Regions from separate parts of the Streptomyces sp. NPDC058812 genome, predicted to be linked through region 1. Evidence: riboswitches for the same ligand, from Rfam matches in the RefSeq annotation. Region 1 holds a riboswitch; the other holds the start of a gene.

Region 1 (7,216 bases):
CCCGTCGCCCGCGGACCCTCGGATCCCGGCGCGCGGTCCAACGGGACGTCCTCCTCGGCGCGGGTGCGGACGATCAGCTCCGTCCAGCGCAGGGCGCGGCCGACGTGCCGCACCAGGTCCTCCAGGGTCCAGTCCGGGCAGGTCGGCACAGTGGCTGACAGGTCGGCGCCGGAGGACAGCACGGCGCCGAACCGGCCCACCTGGTGGGCGATTTCATCGCAGTAACGGTCATGCGCAAGGAGTGTCATGCCTTCACCCTACGAGCGGGGCGATCATCCGAGCACGACGATTTCCGCCACGTCGAACTCCACTCCTATCGCGTCCCCGACCTCCGGTGCCGCCCGCAGCGCGCACGCCGCCTCCAGGCGCGGCGCGTCCTCGGGCTGGAGGTGGACGGCGACGTGGGTGCCCCGGAAGGTGCGTGCGGTGACCGTGCAGCGCAGGCCCTCGTCGGCGGCCACCATGCGTACCCCGGCGGGCCGGACGAGCAGGGTGCGGGCACCCTGCGGGGCGTCCTCGGGGACCGGTACCTTGCCCCACGGGGTGTCCGCGGCCTGTCCCACGACGGTCGCCTCGACGACGTTGTCGAAGCCGAGGAAGCGGGCCACGAACGCGTCGGCCGGCCGCTGCCACACCTCCAGAGGCGTCCCGGACTGGGCGATCCGCCCGTCCCGCATCACCACGACCCGGTCGGCGAGCGCGAAGGCCTCCCCCTGGTCGTGCGTCACGGCGAGCACGGTCGTGCCCAGCCGGCCGAACAGCTCCCGGAGTTCGACGACCAGGCGCTCCCGCAGCGAGCGGTCGAGCTGGCCGAGCGGCTCGTCCAGCATCAGCAGCCGGGGCCGGGGCGCGAGGGCGCGGGCCAGCGCCACCCGCTGCTGCTCACCGCCGGAGAGCGCGGCGACGGACCGGTGAGCGGCACCCGGCAGCCCGACCAGCTCCAGCAACTCCCCCACCCGCTCCCGCTGTCCGGCGCGGGAGGCGCCACGCATCCGCGGTCCGAAGGCGATGTTTCCGGCCACGTCGCGCTGCGGGAAGAGCTGGTGGTCCTGGAACATCAGCCCGACCTCGCGCTTGTGCGCGGGCACCCCGGACTGGTCCCGCCCGTCCAGCGTCACCCGCCCGGCGTCCAGCGGCTGGAGCCCGGCGACCGCCCGCAGCAGCGTCGACTTGCCGCTGCCGCTGGGCCCGAGCACGCACACCACCTCGTGCTCGGCGACCCCCAGGTCGACGGCGTCGAGCACGGCCCGGCCGCCGAAACGGACGGTCGCGCCTTCGAGGCTCAGCAGCATCCGTGGAACTCCCGCATCTCTAGAACTCCCGCACCCCTAGAACTCCCCGCTCCGGTCGGCCCGCAGCCGCTCCAGCACCACCAGGGCCACGGCGCACACCAGCATCAGAATCGTCGACAGGGCCATCGCCTGGCCGTAGTTCATGTCCCCGGGCCGTCCCAGCAGCCGCGCCACGGCCACCGGCAGCGTCGGGTTGTCGGGCCGCGCGATGAACACGGTCGCCCCGAACTCCCCGAGCGACACCGCGAAGGCGAACCCGGCCGCGACCAGCAGCGCCCGCCGCACCATCGGCAGGTCCACCTCCCGCCACACCCGCCACGGCGACGCCCCGAGTACCGCCGCCGCCTCCCGCAGCCGTACGTCCACCGCCCGCAGCACCGGCAGCATGGTCCGTACGACGAAGGGGACGCCGACCAGCGCCTGCGCGAGCGGCACGAGAATCCAGGAGGCTCTGAGATCCAGCGGGGGTTCGTCCAGCGCGATCAGGAATCCGAAGCCGACCGTCACGGCGGACACCCCGAGCGGCAGCATCAGCAGCGCGTCGAAACCGCGTACGAAGCGGCCCGCGTCGCGGCGGGTGAGCGCGGTGGCGGCCAGCGCGCCGATCACCACGGCGATGGCGGTGGCGGCGACGGCGTACTGGAGGCTGTTGCCGATGGCCTCGATCGGCGGGACGAGGAAAGCGCCGCCGTCCTCCCGGGTCAGCGCCCGGTAGTAGCCGAACCCGGGTGCGCCGAGCGACCGCTCGACCAGCACGGCGAGCGGCAGCACAAGGAGCACGGCGACGGTGGCCAGGACCCCGGCCAGCAGCGCCCACTGCCCGGTCCCGCGCGGCCGGCGCGCGGTCGTGGCCGCGTCCACCAGCCGCAGGGCCGTCTCCCGCCGCCGTACCGTCCAGGCGTGCACGGCGAGGATGGCGGCCACCGCGGCGAACTGGATCAGCGTCAGCACGGCGGCCGTGGACAGGTCGAAGATCTGGGAGGTCTGCCGGTAGATCTCCACCTCCAGGGTGGAGAAGGCGGGTCCGCCGAGGATCTGGACGACGCCGAAGGACGTGAAGGTGAACAGGAACACCATCAGCGCGGCGGCGGCCACGGCGGGCGCGAGCGCGGGCAGCGTCACCTGCCGCCAGGCCTTCAGCCGCGAGGCACCGAGCATCCGCGCGGCCTCCTCCTGCCGCGGGTCGAGCTGCGACCAGAGGCCGCCGACGGTGCGTACGACGACGGCGTAGTTGAAGAAGACGTGCGCGAGCAGGATCGCCCACACGGTGGTGTCCAGCCGTACGCCCCACAGCTCGTCGAGCAGCCCGCCGCGCCCCACCAACGCCAGGAACGCCGTACCGACGACGACCGTCGGCAGCACGAACGGCACGGTCACCACGGCCCGCAGGACCTGCTTGCCGGGGAAGTCGAACCGGGCGAAGACGTACGCGCCGGGCAGTGCGATCAGCAGGGTGAGCGCGGTGGAGGCCAACGCCTGCCAGGTGGTGAACCACAGCACGTGCCGGACGTCGGGCTGGGCGAGTACGTCCGCGACGCGTCCGAACTGCCAGGATCCGTCGATCTCCAGTCCGCGCGCGACGATCGCGGCGACGGGGTAGGCGAAGAACACCGCGAAGAACGCGACGGGCACGGCCATCAGGGCCAGCCGCGCCGCGCTCCCGCGCGAAGTCCTCGCCTTGCCTACTTCAGTACGAGTGAGGTCCACGACTTGACCCACTGGTCGCGGTTGTCGGCGATCTTCGCCGGGTCCATGGTCTGCGGGTTCTCGGCCTCGGGCCCGAACTTCCGGAACGCCTCGGGGATCTCGGCGCCCTCCCGCACCGGGTAGACGAACATGTTCAGCGGCATGTCCTCCTGGAACTGCTTGCCGATGAGGAAGTCGAGCAGTGCCTTGCCGCCCTCGGTGTTCCCGGCGTTGCTCAGCAGACCCGCGTACTCGACCTGCTGGAAGCAGGTGCCGGTGGCGACGCCCGTCGGCGCGGTGGCCGGCTGGGGATCGGCGTAGATCACCTCGGCGGGCGGGGAGGAGGCGTAGGAGACGACGAGCGGGCGGTCGCCCTTGGCCTTCTTGCCGCCGGACGAACCGGAGAACTCCTCGTTGTACGCCTGCTCCCAGCCGTCGACGACCTTGACGCCGTTCGCCTTCAGCTTCTTCCAGTAGTCCTGCCAGCCGTCGTCCCCGTACTTGGCGGCGGTGCCGAGCAGGAAGCCGAGGCCGGGCGAGGAGGTGCCCGCGTTCTCGGTGACGAGCAGGTCCTTGTACTCGGGCTTGATCAGGTCGTCGAAGGAGTCCGGCGGGGTCAGCTCGTGCTCGCTGAAGTACGCCTTGTCGTAGTTGACGCAGATGTCGCCGGTGGTGACGGGCGTGACCCGGTGCTTGTCCTGGTCGGCCCGGTACTCGGGGAGGACCTGGTCGGAGCCCTTCGCCTCGTACGGCTGGAACAGCCCGTTGTCGAGGGCGCGGGACAGCAGCGTGTTGTCGACGCCGAAGAAGACGTCGCCCTGGGGGTTGTCCTTGGTGAGGATGGCCTTGTTGACGGCCTGCCCGGCGTCGCCGTCCTCCAGGACGCGGACCTTGTAGCCGGAGCTCTTCTCGAAGGCGGCGAGGACGTCCTTCGACACGGCCCACGAGTTGTGGCTGACGAGGGTCACGGTCTTGGAGTCGCCGGAGCCCTGGCTGTCGCCGTCGGACGACGATCCGCAGGCGGCCAGGCCGCCGACCATGCCGAGCCCGACGGCCAGGACGGTGGCCTTCTTGGTGATGCTCACTGAATTCCTCCTGGGTGACCAGGAGAAGACGCGGCCCCGCCCGGAACCCCTGGCGAGGGTCCCGGGCAGGGCGCAACAGCTCGAGTGGTGACCGATCTCCCTACCCAGAATGACCTGGGCCAGGTTCGGAGGGTCTGCGGCCGGTGCCGCACTCTCAGCGCTGTGGCGCTCCCCTGTCGGAATATGAAGATGTACTTCCGGACGTACTTCCGTATGAAGTTATGAAGCTGTCGTACGACGATGTACGACGCCGGTCAGGTTACCGCTCGCTCGCGGCGAGCTGACCACACGCCCCGTCGATCTCCTGCCCACGGGTGTCCCGGATCGTCACCGGCACACCATGCGCCGCGATCGCCTCGACGAACGCCTTCTCGTCCTCGGGCCGCGACGCGGTCCACTTCGAGCCGGGCGTGGGGTTGAGCGGGATGAGGTTGACGTGGACGGGCCTGCCCTTGAGCAGCCGCCCGAGCCGGTCACCGCGCCACGCCTGGTCGTTGATGTCCCGGATCAGCGCGTACTCGATGGAGAGCCGGCGCCCGGACGTGGCCGCGTACTCGAACCCGGCGTCCAGCACCTCACGCACCTTCCAGCGCGTGTTCACGGGGACGAGGGTGTCGCGCAGCTCGTCGTCGGGCGCGTGCAGCGAGATGGCGAGACGGCACTTGAAGCCTTCGCCGGTGAAGCGGTGTATGGCAGGCACGAGGCCCACCGTGGAGACCGTGATGCCGCGCTGGGAGAGCCCCAGTCCGTCCGGCTCGGGGTCGGTGAGGCGCCGGATGGAACCGACGACGCGATTGTAGTTGGCGAGGGGCTCGCCCATGCCCATGAACACGATGTTGCTCAGCCGGGCCGGTCCTCCGGGGACCTCGCCGTCCCGCAGGGCGCGCATCCCGTCCACGATCTGGTGCACGATCTCGGCGGTGGACAGATTCCGGTCCAGGCCCGCCTGCCCCGTGGCGCAGAACGGGCAGTTCATGCCGCAGCCCGCCTGGGAGCTGATGCACATGGTCACCCGGTCCGGGTAGCGCATGAGGACCGACTCGACGAGCGTCCCGTCGAACAGCTTCCACAGCGTCTTGCGGGTGGTGCCCTGGTCGGTCGACAGGTGCCGCACGACCGACATCAGCTCGGGCAGCAGCGCCTCCCGGAGCCCCTGGCGCGAGCCGGCGGGGATGTCGGTCCACTGCTCGGGGTCGTGCGCGTACCGCGCGAAGTAGTGCTGCGAGAGCTGCTTCGCACGGAACGGCTTCTCGCCGATCGCGGCGACGGCCTCCTTGCGCTCGGCGGGCGTGAGGTCGGCGAGGTGCCGCGGCGGCTTCTTGGCTCCGCGGGGGGCGATGAATGTGAGTTCTCCGGGCTTAGGCATGACCTTCCCAGTGTCGCAGATCCACATGGGTGACCTGCGGGGGTCGGTCGCTACGACTGTCGTCAGTAGTCGCCTCCGGTCACCACTGAGCGGCCTCGGACGGCCCAGAGACGGCCCAGGGCTCCGCCGACACGACCGCAGCGACCAGGCAATGACGTGGCTGCCCTTCTCGGCGTCCGCAGCAAAGAACACACAGACGAGTCACATGGAGGCTCCCAGCTCGTCCGGTGACTGCGGCCCGTGCGCCCAACGGCCGACGGCGAGTACCGTTGATCACCGCATATTCGTACCCGCGGACGTCCCGCACGGACTCCCCCGGCTCCCTCGCCAGGGCGACCCGTAAGGACTCCGCTTCCTCAGCCCTGCTGCGAGGTGCGCGGCATGAGCTTTCGCGTGCGCCTTGGCCAGCTGCTCTGGAACGGCAGCGGCGACCGCGCCGGCATGCTGCCCGAACCTTGCGACGGCCCAGGCCGACGGCCCCACCGCGTGAGTATCCGGTACAGACACGTAATCCCCCTTCCGCCGATCCCCAGTCCATCTGCGTGACACGCCCACGAAGGGCAGCTGTCCACGCTGATCGTTTGAAGCGACACATACCTTGGGCAGTGACGAGTGCGGAAGTCGTGGACAGAAGGGGACCGGCATATGGACGAGATAGCAACAGTTGTATCGCTCATCATATCTACAATTTCGCTTGCCGTCGTTGCGGCTGCACTGAGATTCCAATCCCGGCAAATGAAGATTTCGCAGGATGAAAGCATGAGGGCACAGCATCGAGAGCTGATCGGAATGTCAATTAACGATATTTCGTTGGCTCAATGCTGGGGCGACATCGCGAGCCACGAGAGCAACGAAAGATCCAGGCAGCTGATGTTCGCCAACCTTATTTTCTCTTGGTACTACTCCTCGTTCATTACCGAAGACGTAAATGAAGCGCAATTGGAGGTGAACCTGAGAACGTTCTTCAGCGGCGACGTGGGGAAGCAGTACTGGGACCAAGGCAGGTCAGGATGGGCGGGCTTGCTGGAAGCTGCGGAGTCAAGGAGAAAGAGCAGATTCCTTGCCATCGCGGACCGCGCTCATGAGTCCGCCGAGAGTAACTCGCACGACGTTGGGCCATGATCTGCGAGGCTCGCGCCAAAGTGGCTGCGTAAAGCCACGGAACCGACCGCTCCAGCCGCGATGTACCTCCTCGCTGGCGTCAGGTGGCCGATTGCCGCGTGCGGGGAGCGGAGCGAGCCGCCTTGATGACGGGGAGAAAGTCTGAACCGTGCCGCTGACGGTGCCCGGCACCTCGAATCGCTGGGTGCGCCGGCGCGCCTGGTGCGCTGGTCGCTCATCACTCCGGAGCCGTGTACGAGGCGGAGCAACGCGGGCTCTCGGCAGAGCTGGCCGTCTATGAGCGGGAAGACTCGCCGATGCTGGACGCCCTGATCGGCCAGGTCGCCTCCATTGCCCTCCTCTTCGCCACGCTGGCGGACCGCTTCGGAGTCGGGAGCGCCGAGCAGGAGCGGCCGTGAGTGGCGGCTACACGCGGGACATCTACGGTGACGTGCGGGCCTCGTGCCGTGGCTGCCCGCCCAGGTTCAGGCGGTCCGTGCAGCACTCCCCCAGCGCCACCGGCGCCCATGGTGGACGTGGGCGCCGGGTGCGGGCTCCGTCAGGGCGAGATCGCGGGATGGGCGGAGGGTGCGCTCGGCCAAGCCTGGCCTGACCGAGCGCCCGGATCGGCGTTGTGACTTCGACCGGCGAGGCAGGGCCTGTGGGTGCCGTTCAGGCAGATCCAG
Region 2 (7,216 bases), on a different contig from region 1:
CCACGTCCGACGCCGTACCGGCCCCCGCGTCCAGAATCACCGGCACACGCGCGTGCTCCACGATCAGCTCGAAGTTGTGCGGGTTGCGGATGCCCAGCCCCGACCCGATCGGCGAACCGAGCGGCATGATCGCGGCGCACCCGACATCCTCCAGCTTCCGCGCCAGGACTGGGTCGTCGTTCGTGTACGGCAGCACCGTGAACCCGTCGTCGACCAGCGTCTCCGCCGCGTCCAGCAGCTCGATCGGGTCCGGCAGCAGGGTGCGCTCGTCGGCGATGACCTCCAGCTTCACCAGATCGGTGCCGAGGGCCTCGCGCGCGAGCCGCGCGGTGAGGACCGCCTCCCCGGCGGTGAAGCAGCCGGCCGTGTTCGGCAGCACCCGGATGCCGAGCTTCTCCAGCACCGACAGCACGGAACCGTGCACCGAGGCGTTCACGCGTCGCATCGCGACGGTCGTCAGCTCGGTACCGGAGGCCACGAGCGCGCGCTCCAGCACGTCGAGGCTGGGCGCCCCACCGGTGCCCATGATCAGGCGGGACCCGTAGGACGTACCACCGAGGACAAAGGGATCGTCGGCCATGGTCAGCCTCCTTGGACAGCGGTGAGGACCTCGACACGGTCGCCGTCGGCCAGCGCGGTGGCGGGCCACTGCGCGCGCGGGACGACGGTTTCGTTCAGGGCGGCGGCCACACCGGACGGCGCCGCGGTGAGCGTGCCCACCAGGGCGTCCAGGGCCGTGCCGGGAGCCACCTCGCGCGGCTCGCCGTTGACGGAGATGTTCATGCGGGCTGCTCCGAGAGTCGCTGGAGTGCGGGGGCGGCGCCGAAGCGCCGGGGGGTGAAGGGGCGGGCCTCGGCCGGCAGCTCCCCGGTGGTCAGGGCGTGTGCCATGACGTCGCCGGTGACCGGAGTGAGCAGGACGCCGTTGCGGAAGTGCCCGGTGGCCAGCAGCAGGCCGTCAAGACCGGTCGGTCCGAGCAGCGGGGCGTTGTCCGGTGAACCGGGGCGCAGACCCGCCCGGGTCTCCGTCAGGGGCAGCTCGGTGATGCCGGGGACCAGCTCGTGGGCGTCGCGCAGCAACTCGTAGACGCCGCCCGCGGTCACCGTCGTGTCCCAGCCCAGCTCCTCGCTGGTGGCGCCGACGACCAGCTCGCCGCTCTCCCGGGGGACCAGGTAGAGGGGGTTGCCGCGCACCACGGCACGCACCGTCCGGTTCAGCAGCGGCCCGTGCGTCCGCGGCATCGTCAGCCGCAGTACCTGCCCCTTCACGGGCCGCACCGGCGGCAGAACGTCGTCCGGGACGCCCGTGAGCCGTCCGCTCAGGCTGCCCCCGGCCAGCACCACCTGCCCGGCCTCCAGCGCGGTGCCGTCGGCCGTGACGACACCCGTGGCCCGTTCGCCGCCGCGCACGACGGTGAGCCGGTCGGCCCACACCCGGTGGAAGACGACGCCCGCGCGTTCGCAGGCGGCAACGAGCGCGCCAGCGAGGCGCCGGGGGTCGATCTGATGGTCGCCGTCCACCCGGAGCCCCCCGCGCACACCCGGCGCGAGCATCGGCTCCAGGCGCCGGCACTCGCGCCCCGACAGCCACTCGGACTCCAGGCCCGACCGCTGCTGGAGCGCGTGCAGTTCCCGCAGGTGGGCCCGGTCGTCGGCGTCCAGCGCGACGGCGAGGGTGCCGCACCGGCGGTACCCGAGGTCGTGGCCCGTGAGGTCGGCCAGCTCGGCCGCGAACTCCGGGTAGCGGCGGGCCGAGGTGAGATTCAGCGCGAGCAGCGTCTGCTCGCCGTGGTGCAGCTCCGTCACGGCGGCCAGCATCCCGGCGGCCACCTGGGCGGCCCCGCCGCCCGGCTCGGGGTCCACGAGGGCCGTGGCGAGCCCGCGCTGCGCGGACCGCCAGGCGGTGACCAGGCCGATGATCCCGCCGCCGACGACGAGGACGTCCGGCGTACGCGACGACGCGGCCGCCGCGGCAGCCCCGGACACGGAAGCAGAAGTCGGTGGTGACGACATGGGCGTCCAGCCCCTCCCTTCGCCGGCATGACCCGGATCAGGTTCGTACGGTCGGAGGCCGCCAGCCTCCCTCTCAGCCCGGTGCGTCCGGGCTCCCGCGAGTGCTTTACGTTGGCCACCCTAGCCCGCAGCGCATCGCACTTGTAAGGGAGCCTCCGCCCGTGGCGCGTTCACTCGACGGTCTCGTTCTCGCCCCCGTCGCCGACCAGGCGCCCGGCCAGGTGGGTACGCGAACCCGGTTCACCTACCACGAGCAGGACGGCGCCGTATGGGCCGAGTACGCGGGCGGTGACGTCGTCCGCGGACGTCTGGTGGGCACCAGGGAGGGCGACCGCCTCGACTTCCGGTACGTGCAGCTCAAGACCGACGGAAGCACGTCGTCGGGACACTGCGTGTCGACCGTCGCCGAGCTGCCGGACGGGCGGGTGCGCCTGGACGAGACCTGGGAGTGGGAGTCGCGGCGGGGCAGCGGGACGAGCGTTGTGGAGCAGGTCACTGCGCACGAGCACTGACTGACGAACTGTCAGTGTCTAAGGTGATCAGGTGAGCGAGCAGACGCAGGAGCAGACCCGGGAACGGGGAGCGGACGCGGAGCGCCGTGTGGTCGTGGTGGGCGCCGGCATGGCGGGCGTGCAGACCGCGGTCGCCCTGCGGGAGCAGGGTTTCACCGGCACCGTGACCCTGATCGGCGCGGAGCCGCACCAGCCGTACGACCGCCCCCCGCTGTCCAAGGCCGTCCTGCTCGGCACGGCCGAGGGCTCCGCCTTCGACGTCGACTTCGAGGCACTCGGCATCACCCTGCGGCTCGGCTGCGAGGCCCTGGGCGTCCGCCCCGGCACGCACGTCCTGGACACCTCCGACGGACCCGTGCCGTACGACGTCCTCGTCCTCGCGACCGGCGCCGAACCGATCCGGCTGCCCGGCGCGGAGGGCGTGCCCGGAGTGCACCTGCTGCGCACCCTGGACGACGCCGAACGGCTGCGGCCGGTGCTCGCCCGGCAGCACGACATCGTGGTCGTCGGCGCGGGCTGGATCGGCGCCGAGTTCGCCACCGCCGCGCGCGAGGCGGGCTGCGCCGTGACCGTCGTGGAGGCCGCCGACCGGCCCCTCGCCGGCGCGCTGCCCACCGAGGTCGCCGCGCCGATGACCGGCTGGTACGCCGACTCGGGCGCCGTACTGCGCACCCGCGCGCGCGTGGAGCGCGTCGAGACGGGCGGTCCCGGGGAGCCCGGTGGACCCGTGGAGCCCGGCCACGTCGTCGTCCTCGACGACGGCTCGCGGCTGCCCGCCGGCGCGGTCGTCGTCGGCGTCGGAGCCCGGCCCGCCACGGCCTGGCTCGCCGGCTCCGGGATCGACCTCGGCGCGCACGGCGACGTCCTGGCCGACGACCGTCTGCGCACCTCCGTTCCGGACGTCTACGCGGTCGGCGACTGCGCGTCCTTCCCGTCCGGACGCTACGGCGAGCGGCTGCTGGTGCACCACTGGGACAACGCCCTCCAGGGCCCGCGCACGGTCGCCGCCAACATCATCGGCGCCGCCGTCGGTGAGGCCCCGGTGGCCTACGACCCGGTGCCGTACTTCTGGTCCGAGCAGTTCGGCCGCTTCGTCCAGTACGCCGGTCATCACACGGCCACCGACACCACCCTGTGGCGCGGCGACCCCTCGGGACCGGCCTGGACGGTCTGCTGGCTGCGCGAGGGCCGCCTGGTCGCCCTGCTGGCGGTGGGCCGCCCCCGGGACCTGGCCCAGGGCAAACGCGTGATCCAGGCCGGCACGACGATGGACCCGCGGCTGCTGGCCGACCCGGCGAGGCCGCTCAAGGCGGCGACGGCGTAGCCCTCCGCCCGGGTGCGGCGGCCCGGGTCGGACGGGTCTGGTTTCCGACTGTCAGTGCCAGATGGCAGGCTTGGGACGTGACCGAGATTGACGCAAAGATCGATGCTCTCGTGCCTGCCTGGCTCACCGTCCCCGACATCGCCGAGATGCTCGGCGTCGAGGTGACCCGCGTACGCCAGCTGATCAAGGAAGGCCAGCTCATCGCCGTGCGGCGCGGTGAGAACCGCGCGCTGCACATCCCCGCGGCCTTCATCGACGAGGACAAGGTCGTCAAGGGCCTGGTCGGGACCCTGACGCTGCTGCGGGACGACGGCTTCACGGCCGAGGAGATGCTGGAGTGGCTCTTCACGCCCGACGAGAGCCTGCCCGGCACCCCCGCCCAGGCGCTGAGCGAGAATCGCGGCACGGAGGTGAAGCGCCGCGCCCAGGCGCTCGCCGTCTGACCTGACACGCACCGCCCGGCGTGCGGGCCGCGGCCCGCGGTCCCCAGCGGCCATGACGGTCCGCGGTCCCGTACGCCACGGCCGCGACCCGCTGCCGCCGCCCGACGACCGGACCGCGGCGCGGTCGCCCACGGTGCACGGGCGCGGCCATGGCGCGCCGCAGCCCGTAATGCCGGGCAGCGGCCGCCGCGGGCGCCCGCATTCCATGGGCCGCGGGCCACCTGCGGCGAGCTCCCTGTTTTCGGGGCCGAGGGGAGTCCGTGTTCTCGGGGCCGAGGGAGTCCGCGGCCCTGGGGCCGAGGGGAGTCCGCGGCCCCGGGAGCGGAGCCCCCCGGTCCGGCGGGCCGCGAGGCGACCGTGGCACGACACGCTCCGTATGCTCGGGGCCGGCGGTGCCCGCAGCTCCGCATCCCGAGGACCGCGTCACCATCGCGGCCCACAAGCCAAGGCCGCGCGGTCCGCCGCGGGCCCACGCCACCGACCTGGGGGACATCCGCATGCCCGACACCGCCGCGACCACCCGCGCCCGGCTCGCCGACGCCCGGCTCTACCTGTGCACGGACGCCCGCCGCAGCCAGGGCGACCTGCCCGAGTTCCTGGACGCGGTGCTGGCGGGCGGCGTCGACATCGTGCAACTGCGCGACAAGGGGATGGAGGCGGGAGAGGAGCTGGAGCACCTCCAGGTCTTCGCCGACGCCTGCGCCCGCCACGGCAAGCTCCTCGCGGTCAACGACCGGGCGGACGTCGCCCACGCCGCCCGCGCCGACGTGCTGCACCTCGGGCAGGGCGACCTCCCGGTGCCCGCCGCCCGCGCGATCCTCGGCGACGACGTCCTCGTCGGCCGCTCCACGCACGCCGGGTCCGAGGCCGCCGCTGCCGCCGTCCAGGACGGCGTGGACTACTTCTGCACCGGCCCGTGCTGGCCGACCCCCACCAAGCCCGGCCGCCACGCACCCGGCCTCGACCTGGTCCGGCACACGGCCGCGCTCGGCACGGACCGCCCCTGGTTCGCCATCGGCGGCATCGACCTCGGCAACCTCGACGAGGTGCTGGAGGCCGGTGCCCGGCGCGTCGTGGTCGTCCGGGCGATCACCGCGGCGGACGACCCGGGTGCCGCCGCGGCCGAGTTCACGAAGCGACTGCGGCAGGCGTAGGCGGGTGCCGGAGGCATGTGTCCGAGGGGTGTGTCCAAGGGGTGGACAACAACTCGACAATGCGGACAAATATCCCGCATCTGGTTGGGTGACCGCCGCCCCCTGGCTAACCTGCCCGTATGGCCCTCGGAACCGCATCCACCAGGACTGATCGCGCACGCACCGTGCGCGACATGCTCGCGTCCGGCAAGACGACGTACTCGTTCGAGTTCTCCGCGCCGAAGACGGCCAAGGGCGAGAAGAACCTGTGGAGCGCGCTGAGGCGGGTGGAGGCGGTCGCCCCCGACTTCGTCTCCGTGACCTACGGCGCCGGCGGTTCCACGCGCGCGGGGACGGTCAAGGAGACCCAGCAGATCGTCGCCGACACGACACTGACCCCCGTGGCCCACCTCACAGCCGTCGACCACTCCGTCGCCGAACTGCGCAACATCATCGGCCAGTACGCCGACGCCGGGATCCGCAACATGCTGGCCGTGCGCGGCGACCCGCCCGGCGACCCGACGGCCGACTGGGTCGCGCACCCCGAGGGCCTGGCCTACGCCGCCGAACTGGTCCGCCTCATCAAGGAGTCGGGCGACTTCTGCGTCGGCGTCGCGGCCTTCCCCGAGATGCACCCGCGCTCCGCCGACTGGGACACGGACGTGCGGCACTTCGTCGACAAGTGCCGGGCCGGCGCCGACTACGCGATCACGCAGATGTTCTTCCAGCCCGAGTCCTACCTGCGCCTGCGCGACAGGGTCGCCGCGGCCGGCTGCGAGACCCCGGTCATCCCCGAGGTCATGCCGGTGACCAGTGTGAAGATGCTGGAGAGGTTGCCAAAGCTCAGCAACGCCTCGTTCCCGGCCGAGCTGAAAGAGCGGATCCTCACAGCAAAGGACGATCCGACCGCTGTACGCTCCATTGGCATCGAGTTCGCCACGGAGTTCTGCGCGCGGCTGCTGGCCGAGGGCGTCCCCGGACTGCACTTCATCACGCTCAACAACTCCACGGCGACCCTGGAAATCTACGAGAACCTGGGCCTGCACCACCCACCGCGGGCCTAGACCGGCCGCACATATTTACGACACACTGCGTAACGGCCACTGGGAGAGGGGCGTACATGGGCTGGACGGTCCTCTACATCGCGTTCGGCGTTGTCGCGCTGTGGCTGCTCGGTGAGGTGCTGCTGCAGTACAAGGCGCGGCTGCGCTGGCGGCTGCTCGCCTTCGGCGGCTTCGTCGGCGTCGTGGCCGGTGTGCTCATGTCGAACGTGATCGTCATCGGGCTGGGCGCGGCCGCGTTCGCCGTCGGCCAGACCTACGTCACGCTGTCGTTCCGCCGCGGCTTCGAGGCCGGGTGGGCGGTCAACGCCCCGGCGAGCCTCGTCGGCAGGCGCGGCCGTCCCGAACGCGGCCGCCAGGAACCGACGTTGGAGGTCTCCGGACTCGAGGCGGCCGAAGCCGGCCGGGGCGACCACGACGCCTACGACGACCGTGCGCAGGGCCACGCGTCCGGTCAGGACGGTCTGTCCTACGGCAGCGACGCATACGGCCGTGACGGCTACGACCGCGACGACTACGACCGCGACGACGTCTTCACCCCGGCCCGCCCCGCCGACCCCACGGCCGCGGAGACCACCGCCGTCTACGAGCCGCAGCCCATGCCGGACGACACCGGCTCGTACGGCGTGTACGCCGACGCCGGCTACGCCCACGACCAGCAGGCGCCGGCCGCGGCCGCGCAGGGCGCCGACCCGTCCTACGCCTACGACCACTCGGGCTACGGGCAGCAG

What was found. A riboswitch is a leader RNA that binds a small molecule or an ion and turns the genes downstream of it on or off. The one in region 1 is predicted to bind thiamine pyrophosphate.
Region 2: linked by a shared signal. The riboswitch ahead of thiO (glycine oxidase ThiO) and the one ahead of ACFW48_RS24755 (thiamine ABC transporter substrate binding subunit) in region 1 are both predicted to bind thiamine pyrophosphate.

The regions. Positions count from the first base shown of each region.
Region 1 covers NZ_JBHYOB010000012.1:150,306-157,521, reverse strand. Annotated here, with positions in the region: gene ACFW48_RS24770 (maleylpyruvate isomerase family mycothiol-dependent enzyme) at 1-248, opposite strand, end outside; gene ACFW48_RS24765 (ABC transporter ATP-binding protein) at 273-1,292, opposite strand; gene ACFW48_RS24760 (ABC transporter permease) at 1,329-2,999, opposite strand; gene ACFW48_RS24755 (thiamine ABC transporter substrate binding subunit) at 2,975-4,063, opposite strand; TPP riboswitch at 4,143-4,248, opposite strand; gene rlmN (23S rRNA (adenine(2503)-C(2))-methyltransferase RlmN) at 4,323-5,429, opposite strand; gene ACFW48_RS24745 (DUF6082 family protein) at 6,075-6,551, shown strand; gene ACFW48_RS24740 (hypothetical protein) at 6,782-6,949, shown strand.
Region 2 covers NZ_JBHYOB010000016.1:62,541-69,756, forward strand. Annotated here, with positions in the region: gene ACFW48_RS28215 (thiazole synthase) at 1-580, opposite strand, end outside; gene thiS (sulfur carrier protein ThiS) at 583-783, opposite strand; gene thiO (glycine oxidase ThiO) at 780-2,012, opposite strand; TPP riboswitch at 2,010-2,121, opposite strand; gene ACFW48_RS28230 (hypothetical protein) at 2,174-2,524, shown strand; gene ACFW48_RS28235 (NAD(P)/FAD-dependent oxidoreductase) at 2,634-3,848, shown strand; gene ACFW48_RS28240 (Rv2175c family DNA-binding protein) at 3,926-4,291, shown strand; gene thiE (thiamine phosphate synthase) at 4,789-5,445, shown strand; gene metF (methylenetetrahydrofolate reductase [NAD(P)H]) at 5,565-6,488, shown strand; gene ACFW48_RS28255 (hypothetical protein) at 6,545-7,216, shown strand, end outside.